2 regions of the Microaerobacter geothermalis genome follow, and region 2 is predicted to be linked to the other one. Evidence: predicted binding sites of a transcription regulator. Region 2 holds the regulator's gene; the other holds the start of a gene.
What was found. Region 2 encodes NrdR, which represses ribonucleotide reductase genes. Its sites were predicted from a motif close to AACACNATATATNGTGTT; they were not measured.
Positions count from the first base shown of each region.

Region 1: L1765_RS09445 (adenosylcobalamin-dependent ribonucleoside-diphosphate reductase) is a predicted target of NrdR. The motif match lies at 4,100-4,117, and genes of this name have one in related genera.

Region 1 covers NZ_JAKIHL010000022.1:14,002-20,440, forward strand. Annotated here, with positions in the region: gene L1765_RS09435 (5'-methylthioadenosine/S-adenosylhomocysteine nucleosidase family protein) at 1-409, opposite strand, end outside; gene L1765_RS09440 (enoyl-CoA hydratase) at 428-1,213, opposite strand; gene L1765_RS09445 (adenosylcobalamin-dependent ribonucleoside-diphosphate reductase) at 1,417-3,954, opposite strand; gene dat (D-amino-acid transaminase) at 4,350-5,198, shown strand; gene L1765_RS09455 (DUF192 domain-containing protein) at 5,371-5,754, opposite strand; gene L1765_RS09460 (type II secretion system F family protein) at 5,768-6,439, opposite strand, start outside.
Region 2 covers NZ_JAKIHL010000003.1:28,921-35,359, reverse strand. Annotated here, with positions in the region: gene L1765_RS03065 (MBL fold metallo-hydrolase RNA specificity domain-containing protein) at 15-1,691, opposite strand; gene nrdR (transcriptional regulator NrdR) at 1,718-2,170, opposite strand; gene speE (polyamine aminopropyltransferase) at 2,211-3,056, opposite strand; gene L1765_RS03050 (glyceraldehyde-3-phosphate dehydrogenase) at 3,203-4,237, opposite strand; gene L1765_RS03045 (lytic transglycosylase domain-containing protein) at 4,341-4,901, opposite strand; gene coaE (dephospho-CoA kinase) at 4,913-5,530, opposite strand; gene ytaF (sporulation membrane protein YtaF) at 5,626-6,264, opposite strand; gene mutM (DNA-formamidopyrimidine glycosylase) at 6,362-6,439, opposite strand, start outside.

The DNA.
Region 1 (6,439 bases), on a different contig from region 2:
TAATTGTAAAAAATTTACTCTTCTCCACCGGATGGGCAAAGGTTTCCAGCACTCCCTCTCTCATCTCATGTTGAATCAAAATATCCGGATAATAAGATTTACCGGTCGCCCGATTCATGATCTTGTGAACCAAGACTGGCTCTCCGATGGAAAGGTGATCCTGAACCGCCCCTGAAATTCCAATATTTATGATACTGTCATTCATTTGTTCATTATGTTTTAGCCTGTATAAAGTTAAGAGGTGAGTTGTTGCGATGGCCGAGGAAAGCATTCCTACACCGCTGACCACCAATTTTATTTCATCATTCCCAAAAATTTGGAACTTTGAAGAAGATGGAATCTTCTTTAGCTGAAAATGATGGATGATTGATTTGGCTTCATTATACAATGCAGTGACAATGTAGTGCATAGAACAAACTCCTTCTGATTAGCATCCTTTCCACTGGGGAGGACGTTTTTCTAGAAAAGCACAAATTCCTTCACCTGCATCAGCTGCAGTAGCGTTTAAGCTCATCACTTCTTTCGCATAAGAATAGGCTAAATGCTGAGGCATTTCAATTTGTTTATAAAAGGCTTGCTTGCCAATCCCTACGGTAAATGGGCTGGCTTGGACAATTTTCATTGCCATATCCCTTGTTTCCGCCTCCAATTGCTCCTCTGGCACTACTTTGTTAATCAATCCCGCTGCCATTGCCTCCTCTGCCAAAAGTGGTTCACCTGTCAATAGCATTTCCATGGCCTTCTTCCGACCGACTGCCCTTGATAATGCAACCATAGGCGTAGAGCAGAAAAGACCTATTTTCACACCAGGCGTAGCAAATTTAGCAGTATTTGCTGCAATAGCCAAATCACAAGTGGCAACCAATTGGCATCCAGCTGCCGTTGCAATACCATGAACCTGTGCAATAACCGGTTGGGTAATCGATTGTATGGTTTCCATCATCCTTGTACAAACATCGAAGAGATGGCGGTAAAATCCAGGGGTTTGGTTTACCATTTCTCCTAAATCATGCCCTGCACAGAAAGCGGGACCGCTTCCGCGCAAAATAACCACTGACACGTCCTTGCTTCCACCAAGCATGTTAAAACAATCAATCAGTTCTTGCATATGTTCAATGGAGAGAGCATTTCGCTTATCTGGACGGTTCATCGTAACATAAGCAATTGGAGAGTCAATCTCTAAGAGAATGTGATGATATTCTTTCGTGTTCATATGGTTCCCCCTATCGGTATTTTCCTATTATCATACCAATAAATTTTATTATAGTCTGCTGTTTGATCCAAAAATGTTTGGGATTTATTCCCTCACCGGTATTAATGTCGCATATTACGAACCCGTCTGCCAGTAGACTTTTAAAAAACAAAAGTCCAAGCATTACCTACACTTGGACTTTAGCATTTTATTGAACCGAAATACTAACACTTTGAATATCCGCAGGAAGAACAATGCTTACATCCCTCTTCAGCTATAAGGGAAGCAGATCCACACTCCGGACATAAATCCAACCCATCCGGTTCATCATCCTCTTCCAAAACATTTCTTTTATTTTCTGTGAGTCTGCTGTCTATAAACGACTGAGTCGTAGCGGCAATAGAACCATTGGGGTTCTCCCCATCCATATGCATTTCCAAAGCTTTAGCAACGGCATCGGCTATAGATTCAACCCGATTGGGTCCAAATCCTACGGCACCGGACCCGCCTATTCCCTTCAAATGTTTGATGAGAAGGCGTGCTTTATTTCCATCCGGCAACTCTCCAAAGCGGAGAAACAAGGTGGAGACTCGCCCTAAAGCCTCTGACATGGCAAATACATCACTTCCTGCCTTTCCGACATTAATCATAATTTCAAAGGGTTTTCCATCCACATCATTGATTGTTATATATGCCTTACCCAATGGCGTTTTCATTTTATAGGTGGCACCCGATAATTTCAACGGACGACGACGATATTCTTTTTCTACCTGAGGAGGTATGGTTGCTGCTTTAACAGACTCACTGGTTGTTCCCTTTGTCCCTTCCTTTTTCACTTCCTTCTTCTCCTCTTTGCTCAGCACCTGAATGTCACGGCTACCATCTCGGTAAATGGTTACCCCTTTACATCCAAGCTCAAAGGCTAATTCGTACAATTTCTTGGTATCCTCCACCGTAAAATCAGCAGGGGCATTGGCTGTTTTGCTAATGGAACTATCCACCCAGCGCTGAATAGCGGCCTGAACACGAATATGATCTTCTGCTGATAAATCCATCGCAGATACAAAATAATCAGGCAACACATCAGTATTGTTCTTTTCCAGGTACTCTTTAGCAATAGGCACATACTGCTTGTCATAACCTAAGCGGCTTTGACGGAAATATTCGAAGGCGAAGAACGGCTCAATTCCGGTAGAGGTCCCCACCATCGTTCCGGTGCTGCCAGTAGGAGCCTGGGTCAGCAAAGTAACATTTCGAATTCCCTTCTCAGCAATCGCTTTCTTCACTTCATCATCAAACTGTTGCACAAACCGGCTTTGTAAGAATTTCTCCTTGTCAAATTTGGGAAAAGATCCTTTTTCTGCTGCATATTCGGCAGAGGCCAAATAAGCTTTCTTTGCAATAAAGTTGTATAGCTTGTCCAAAAATAACAGGGATTCAGGGCTTCCATAGCGAATCTTTAATTTGATCAGCATTTCAGCCAATCCCATGGTCCCTAATCCAATCCGCCTTTCATTCTTCTGATTTTCTTCGTTTTCCTTAAAATGATATGGGGTCACATCAATCACATTGTCCAGAAAGCGAATGGACAGGGCAACAACTTCACCTAATTTGTCCCAATCCACATCTCCATCTTTCACAAACTGGGATAAATTGATGGAGGATAAATTACAAACCCCCCATGCTGGCAAACCTTGTTCTCCACACGGATTGGTACAAATAATGGGATTATAGTACCAGCTGTTGGACATGTCATTATAGTAATCGATAAATACCACACCAGGTTCTGCAGACTTCCAGGCAGATTCTATGATGGTATGCCAAACATCCCTTGCCTTCACTGTTTTATATACCTTCACGTTTTTTCCAAGTTCTTTCCACTTCTTTAAATTGCCGTCCCATACTTTATCATAGTCGGGGTCGGAGGTATCAGGGAATACCAAGTCCCAGTCACCATCTTCCTTCACGGCTTTCATAAAGTCATTGCCGACACATACGGAGAGATTGGCATTGGTGATTAAACCCATATTCTGCTTGACGGTGATAAATTCAAGAATATCTGGGTGCCAATCATTTAACATGAGCATTAATGCTCCTCTGCGAGATCCACCCTGCTCAATTAATCCGGTTGTATAGCTGAATAGACCGCCCCAGGAAACGGAACCGCTGGATGACCCGTTGACTCCTTTTACCAGGGCCCTTCTGGGACGGAGGGAAGAAAGATTAATCCCTACTCCTCCACCGCGGGACATGATTTCCGTCATTTCCGTCAGGGTTTTCATGATGCCGCCCCGGCTGTCATGGGGTGATGGGATGACATAGCAGTTAAACAAGGTAAGTTCATCACTGGCACCTGCTCCGGCAGCGATGCGGCCCCCAGGCACCAATTTCCAATCCTCCAGCAAATACCGGAATTTTTTCTCCCATTCTTTTCTTTTTTCAGGTTTTTCCACCGAAGCAATGGCTTTTGCCAGTCTGTCCCACATTTCTTCAGGGGTAAGCTCAAGGGGTTTAATCAATTTCTCAAGCTGGGAAGAGACGACCTGTCCGCTTCTTAAGCGAATAACTACCTCTTTGCCATTTCTTTCCAACACTTCTCCGACTTCTTTTTTCGGAAACTTTGGATCATCATGGGTCAAAACGAGAACAGTGTCCCCTGTTTGAACATGATCTGCATCCAAATCCTTCAGAGCATATCGATCGAGAAAAATCTTTTCACTCAGTCCTTCTAACCGCTGAGACTTTTTCACTGATGTTTCCATATCTCAACCTCCAGCATAAAAAGATAGAGCCCTTACATTGTGCTCTCCACATGTTTTTGGAATTCGTATGTATGATAAGAGCTACGGAACTAACATACCATATTTAGAAGGAAACATCAATATATAGTGTCTTATTTGATACGTTTATACTATATATTGTATTCGAGAACACACTTTTTCATTTTGTCAAATAGAAATTAGGTAAAAAATTCATAAAAACAAGAGTAAAATTCTTATTTTCGCATGTTATCACCCGTTTTCTTCTTCTTTGAGATTTGACAAATTTTTTTCATTTTCACTTTTCGAGTGCCGATGATAGGTGTACAATAGAACAAAAATCATTGATTTCTGTTTTCATAGTAAAAGGCAAATATATCATACGAGGAGTGATTACGATGATTCTTTATCAAGATCGGTTCATGGAACGGGACGAATTACATATTGACGTGGAAGACCGGGGTTATCAATTCGGTGATGGAGTTTATGAAGTCATCAGAATATATAATGGGGTACCGTTTTTAATGACCGAACATCTTGAGAGATTGGAAAGAAGTGCAAAAGCAATTAAAATGTCCCTCCCCTATTCCTTGCATGAATTAGATCTTAAACTAAAGGAACTGGTTTCCAACAATCAATTAATAGATGGAATTATCTATCTCCAAATCACAAGGGGGGTAGCTCCTCGAATTCACCAATTTCCCCAAGGGATAGAACCGGTGCTTACCGCTTATGTCAGAGAGTTGCCAAGACCTCTTGCACAAATGGCTAATGGCGGAAAAGCGATTCTGGTTGAAGATATCCGCTGGCTCCGTTGCGATATCAAAAGCTTAAATCTTTTGCCGAATGTTCTGGCCAAGCAGGAAGCCGTTGAAGCAAAAGCCATCGAGGCTATTCAACATCGCAATGGAACCATTACAGAAGGCAGTGCATCCAATGTATTTATAGTAAAAAAAGGGACCATCTATACCCATCCTGCCAATCACTACATCTTGAATGGAATCACACGACAGTTTGTCTTTCAATTGGCAGGGGAACTTGGTCTTCCCATTGCTGAAAAAGCCTATACGAAAGAGGAGCTGCTTACCGCTGACGAGATCTTCTTTACCAGCACCACTGCTGAAGTCTCCCCCATTGTAACCGTTGACGATCAGATCATAGGTAATGGAAAGCCTGGTCCTGTCACGATTCAGCTGCAAAAGATTTATGATCGATATGTTGCCGATTTATCTTTGGAAAAACATTAAAGTAACAAAGCCTTCCGTTGGAAGATGAATAGATAGGCTTTGTTGTAAAGAGCTTACCGCCACTTTACAACTACTTAAGAAGCGGAGTATTAGTGGCGGTTGGCTAACATGGTCAAAAAACTCTTCAATAAAATTCTTAAACTCTGTCAATGCAGCTATTTTGAACATCCTCTTATACAGACGGGAGCTTATCTGAAGGCAGCAATCGAATGATGTCCCCCTCCATCGTATGTGAACGGGATATTGTTCCTGTCGGCAATTCTAGTACCGCATCAGCACCTTTTGAGAAAATCACTTTTCCTGAAGTTATTCCCTCCTTCCATCGAATCACCTGATATTTCCCCTCCGCTTTCTTTTTTACAAAGATCACATCCAAGGGAATCTTCATAAAGAAGGTGTGAACGGATGAACAAGGAATCAAACAAATTCCTTCCCCCTTATTCAATTCCTTTTTACCCAGAAGACCTTTAAGACGGGTATAAAAATGGTTGGCCCAGATAATACGGTCTCCCAATATTTTGTGGGTTCTCTCATTGATCACTGTAATCCGGTTCAACTAAAGTTCCCCCTTACTTCAGGAAAAAATCCATAATATTAATAATGGCTGGACCAATAATTAAAATGAATATGGCGGGAAATACGAAGAATACGAGGGGAAACAAAATTTTAATAGGTGCCTTCATCGCCTTTTCCTCTGCTCGTTGCTTTCTTTTTTGTCTTATATCCACAGATAAAATCCGCAAAATATTTCCTATACGAACACCCAATGTATCCGCCTGAATCAGCCCGCTTACAAATTGATTTACATCATCCAAATGAATTCGTTCAGCCATCGCCCGTAACGCTTCCTTCCTCATTTTTCCCATTTTCATCTCATAAAGGACACGTCCAAACTCTTCCGCCAAAGGCCCGCTCCCTTTTTCCACAACTTTTGCCAAACTGGAGTCAAAGCCAAGCCCTGCCTCCACACTGACGCACAGCATATCCAGAAAGTCGGGCAAATCCTTTTGAATGAGTGTTTGTCTTTTGGTTACCTGGGTTTTTAAGTAAAAATGAGGAAAATAAAATCCTGCAAAGATAAAGGAAAAAAATAATAGCCATTTGCTTAAGTACTCATTAATGGGAAAAGAGATGGCAAACCCAATCCCGATCCCCATCAGCAGAAAAACCAATCTCCACGCTAACCACTCAATAATATGAAATTTGGCGGATAACCCGGCCCGCTGAATTAATTGCTGTTC
Region 2 (6,439 bases):
CTAATCCCATTATATCAGTTTCTATCCAAGGGTACATCCTCTTCTCCTAGTTCCAAATCGTCAAAGGTTTCTGATAGCTGATGGAGCAAAGGTTCCAGTTTCCCCAGTATCCATTTTCTCTGTTCTGAAGTAAACTGAAGTCTTTTCATCATTTTTTCAAAGGATGAAACGTTTTGCTGCAATGCCAAAAAGATAGATTGAATCTCTGCATCATTCATATGAAAAATTGGATTAGCAGACTCTAATTGATTGGTGGATCCTAATTGATGAACATCCATATTCTCTATGGTTGCACTTAAGTCTTCAGTAATATGAAATACTTCCCCCCTTTTTGGTATATGGGTAGAGTATGCCAATTCCTCTGTGATTCGTTTAGCCAGTAAATTAGCTTGCTCCCCTTCACCATGAACAACGAATACCTTTCTAGGGGAGTTTACCTGGGAAATCCAATGAATCAATCCGTTTTGATCTGCATGGGCAGAAAAGCCCTCCAGGTTGTGGATCATCGCGTTTACTTTGACATCCTCTCCAAAAATTCGAACCCGCTTTGATCCATCTAAAATTTTTCTCCCCAATGTTCCCTTGGCCTGGTATCCGACAAACACAATTTGAGATTTACTGATCCACAAGTTATGCTTCAGATGATGTTTAATTCGTCCGGCTTCACACATTCCACTGGCTGATATAATCATGATCCCGCTGGTCACCTTATTTAAAGCTTGAGATTCCTGGGGAGTTCGCACATATTGAAGGCCTGGAAAAGCAATAGGGTCAATCCCCCGATTTAATAAAGCTTTGCTTTCTTCATCATAGGATTGCTGATTTTGGTGAAACACCTCAGTAGCTTTAACAGCCAGGGGACTGTCAATAAAAACCGGGAACGGCTTGATTTCCCCTGACAAAAATAGTTCGTTTAGAAGATACAAAATTTCTTGAGTCCTGCCAACCGCAAAAGAAGGGATGATGATATTCCCTCCTTCTTTTTGCATACGATGAATGATTTCAACAAACCTCTTTTTCTCATCTTCTCTGGGGGGATGTAATTTCCCACCATAAGTGGATTCAATGAAGACGTAGTCCGCTGTCATGCCATACTCAGGATCTCTCACAATAGCCTGTCCTGGATTTCCCAAATCACCGGAAAACAAAAGCTTGTATTCTCTTTCCTTTTCATTTATCCAAACTTCAACGATTGCTGACCCAAGGATATGCCCAGCATCCCTGAACCGAATGCGAATATGGGGGCTTATTTCTACAACAGTATGATAAGGGAGAGGATGAAACAGATGTAAAGATCTTTCTGCTTCCTCTTGTGTATACAGGGGTTCCAATTCCTTCTTCCCTTTTCTTTTTCTTTTCCGATTCTTCCATTCTATCTCCATCTCCTGTATATGTCCGCTGTCGGGAAGCATCACTTTACAAAGTTCCACCGTACTTTTGGTTGCTAAAACCTTGCCGCGAAATCCCAATTTATATAAGCGTGGAATTAAACCGCTGTGATCAATATGGGCATGTGTCAGGATGATCGTGGATATTTCATTCGGTGAAATGGGAGTTTCAAAATTCCACCCCTCCATCTCCTTACTTCCTTGGAACATTCCACAATCCACTAATACCTTATCCCGTTCAATTTCCAATAAATAGCAAGAGCCTGTTACCGTACCCGCCCCGCCCAAAAAAGTAATTTTCATGACCTTCTCTCCCCCCTTTCTCTTCTTTATTTTTCCAAGAGCTCTGTCAATTCTTTAATAAAAACATTGATATCTTTAAACTGACGATATACCGAGGCAAATCGAACATAGGCTACCTCGTCCACTTTATGAAGACGTTCCATCACCATTTCACCGATTTCTTTGCTTTCTACTTCAGACTTGACGGTGCTTTTCAGTTCCCTTTCTATTTCTTCAACTACCTGCTCCAAGGTATCCATCGTAATGGGCCGTTTTTCACAGGCACGGATCAATCCCCGCAATAATTTTTCACGGCTAAACTCCTCTCGGGTACCATCTTTCTTAATGACCATTAACGGGGTTTCTTCAACAACCTCAAAGGTTGTAAATCGGCGGGCACACTCTTCACATTCTCTTCTCCTCCTGATGGACTTTCCCTCATTCACAGGTCTTGAATCAAGAACCTTCGTTCCATTATGGTCACAATATGGGCACCGCATATTCGTTCCCCTTCCTCCATCCATTTATATAGAAAATATATCATGAGCTAACAATATCATCCACCATTCTCGGCAAAGCAAACACTGAATGATAAATATTTCGCGTATAATACTTCGTATCCGGTTCAGGAAGAATAGAGATATCCTTTTGCAAAGGATCCCACTTCTTCGAGGCCAATGTAAAACTCCACAGTCCGCTTGGATATGTAGGGACGACCGCTAAATAGGTCCTAACGATTGGAAATAAATGTTTCAATGTTTTGGTGACATCTCCCAAAATATCCTCATAGAAAAAAGGAGACTCGCTTTGACAAACCATCACGCCGTCTTCTTTTAGTGCTTGAAGGACGCTTTCATAAAAAGGTCTTTCAAATAATTGAATGGCAGGTCCCACCGGGTCTGATGAATCTACAATAATCACATCATAGGCATCCTTCTTGTTTTTTATGAAAGATAATCCGTCATCTATAATAATATTTGCTTTGGGATGGGTCATTTGATCGGATATATTGGGCAGGTATTTTTGGCAATTGGCAATCACCCGTTCATCAATTTCTACCATATCAACTCGTTTGACAGATGGGTACTTTAAGATTTCCTTTAATGCTCCCCCATCCCCTCCGCCTATAATCAAAACATATTCAGGTTGAGGATGGGTGGACATGGGAATATGGGAAATCATCTCATTATAGATAAAATGGTCTTTTTCTGTCACTTGGATCACCCCATCCAATAATAGGGCTCTCCCAAAATCATATGTATCTACGATGGCCAATTCTTGAAATTTTGTTTTCTCCTGATGAAGAATGGCTTTCAATCGCCATTGAATGCGATAACCCCTCGTTTGTCTTTCGGTAAACCAAAACTGCATTTCCTCTAGTGCCATTTAGCTTCCTCCTTAAAGTATTATATAGATGAAATTAAAGAATTCACTAAGGACAGCCATCCAGTTCGTACTTAAGATGTGAGACAAAAGAATAATAAAAAGGCAGTACAGGGATTCCCATACTACCTATGTTTTGCAAAGGTTCATTACGAATGAGTGACTATTTCTTCCTTTACTTTTTTGGAAGCAGCCACATGCTTTACCAGATCCACAACACGGCATGAGTAACCCCACTCATTATCATACCATATCATGACCTTAATTTTAAAATCTCCCATCAGCATGGTGCTTAACCCATCAACAATGGAAGAATGTTCATTGCCGTTAAAATCAGTTGATACCAAAGGCTCCTCTATATACTCAATATATCGATCCATTTCTCCTTGACTAGCTTCCTTTAATACCCAATTTACTTCTTCAAGGGTCACAGGTTTTCTTACATCTACCACTAAATCAACGATAGAAACATTGGGAGTCGGTACCCTTAAGGCAAGGCCGTTCAGTTTTCCGGCCAGATGCGGCAACACTTTTCCTACAGCCTTGGCTGCTCCGGTTGAAGTTGGAATAATGGATTGGGCACAAGCCCTAGCTCGTCGAAGATCCTTGTGGGGATTATCTAAATTTTTCTGATCATTTGTATAAGCGTGAACCGTAGTCATTAAACCATTTTCTATAGAAAAGGCTTCATCCAACACCTTAACCACAGGAGCAAGGCAGTTAGTTGTACATGAAGCATTGGAAATAATATGATGTATTTCGTCATCATACACTCCTTCATTAACTCCCATAACGATCGTCACATCTTCTTCTTTTCCGGGGGCAGTAATTACTACTTTTTTGGCTCCTGCTTGAAGGTGTCTCCCTGCACCTTCCCTATCCTTAAATTTTCCGGTTGCCTCGATCACGATTTCCACGCCCAATTCTCCCCAGGGCAAATTCGCCGGATTCCGGTCTGATAAAACGATGGTCCTCTTTCCATCCACGATAATGGACCCCTCATCCACCTGAACATCCCCGTGAAAAGTACCATGAATGGTATCATATTTTAATAAATGGGCTAACGTTTCTGGAGGATAGCTAGCATTTATTGCAATAATATCAATATCGGGATCATGAATAGCCTTTCGATAAACCATTCTTCCAATTCTCCCGAATCCATTTATTCCAATCTTTGTTGCCATATAGGCTTCTCCCTCCCACTTATATTACATACTATTTTCTTAATACTATTATAATAAGTATAACACTTTTTGCAATTGATTCGGGAAAAATTATACGCTTTTTTTATTTTTGATCATATATCCGCTGATACCTGCCATAATAATAAAAAACCCTTTGCAAATAATGCCTCGTTTCCCCGTAAGGAATCCATTCTGATTTTTCAATTGTGCCATCCCAAATCCCCTGACTCAGCCATTTTTCCACGTTTCCTGGACCTGCATTATAGGCAGCCACGACTGCAGCATAATTTCCGTTAAATTTCCTTTTTAAAAAGGAAACATACCATGTTCCGATAAAAATGTTTACTTCCGGTTCATTAACCTTATCCACCACTTCTTTGGGAAAATTACCTTCCTTAATGGCCCATTTAGCCGTTTCCGGCATCAATTGCATGAGTCCAATGGCCCCCTTCTTGGATTGTGTAGTTTCTACATAGTTGCTTTCGATTTGAATAATTGCCAGAATAAGATAGGGGTCTACATCAAAAAGTTTAGAGGCCTCCATCACTTCTTCTACATAAAATATGGGGTACATATTCTGCCATACCCAGGGAGTATTAAGTGCAATAAATACGATTGCTAAAAGAATAAATAAAACGATTTCCCTTTTAGACAACTTAATCATGGTTACTCCCCTCACTTACTGTCCTTAGCAAATTCTTTAGCTCCTCCAAATAGTTGAAATAACAAATGGTCTATCTGCCTTTCGGTCTCCTCTTTGGACCCATCATTATATATGATAAAGTCCGCCCATTTTTTTTTCTCGTCCAAAGGCATTTGGGAGTGGATTCGAGCCAGTGCTTCTTCTTCGGACAATTGATTTCTTTCCATTAAACGAACCAGCTGTACAGATTTTGGGACATACACCAAAACGACTTGATCTACCATATGAAATAAATTGGATTCTATCAATAGAGGAATATCCAAAACCACGAGTTTCCCCTGGGCTTGTCCCTCTTTTTTTTGCTTTTCCATTTCCTCTCTAACATAAGGATGGACGATCCCATTTAATATTCTCCTTTTTTCAGGATCGGAGAAAATAATTTCACCCAATCGTTTGCGTTCAATTTCATGATTTACATCCAGAACTTCTTGCCCAAAATGTTGAATAATTTTTTCCCAAGCGGGGTTCCCTTTTTTAACCACTTCCCGGGCAATCAGATCTGCATCCACAATGATGGCTCCACGATGCCGAAGCATCGCAGAAACCGTACTTTTTCCACTGGCTATTCCACCTGTTAAGCCAATAACCATTCTTTAACCCCCCCAGTAATCTATAGCTGCGGAACTAAACATACATGACCCAACAGGTCACAAATGGATATGAACTGTATTTTCATATCAAAACATCATAGCATCTTAAAAAGGCCAAAAATAATCAGAACCATTCCAGGAACATAAGATATTCTTTTCATCCACTTTACATTGCCAAATATATACCCAATTTTCATTCCTGATACCAGAAAAATTCCACTCATCCCGGCAATTAATGGTGCCGATATCCATGGGGAAAATCCTATGAGCGCAGCTCCAATCCCTGCACCAAAGGCATCCATGGATAAGGCAATTCCCAGCAATGTTGCTTCGATACCGGAGATAACCCCCGAACGATCCATATCCGCCTTCATTGGTGATTTTAAAATTTGGATCATTAATCCAAGAGTTTTAATTTCAATGGACAAAATGGGGGACGGAGCATATAATTCTTCTTGTTCACGTTGTCCCCGATACATATTGTAAATTGCCCAAAGCCCAATCAAAATCAGGATGACAGCTCCAATCATTTTCGCTAAAGATGGATCAAAAAAACGATAAATAAAAAATCCCAATTGCATTGACAAAACCATAACAAATGCCGAACATAAAACAATGATAAATATGGATCGCAGAGGAATGTTTACTTTTCTAAGTCCATAGGTCACGCCAACACCCAATCCATCCAGACTTACGGCAAAAGACAAGATGAGAAGCGATAAAAAATTAAGCACCGTTTTCTCCTCCTTTGATGCCTACCATACATTCACATCATATGGGAGGTTCCCGGGAGTGGTGCTATTCCAGAAATGAGAAGTGGAAAACACATGTTTATTTTTGGCATTTGGGACAAATGTGGGTTCCCCTGCCGCCAACTACAAGACGAATTACTTCTGTACCACAATGAAA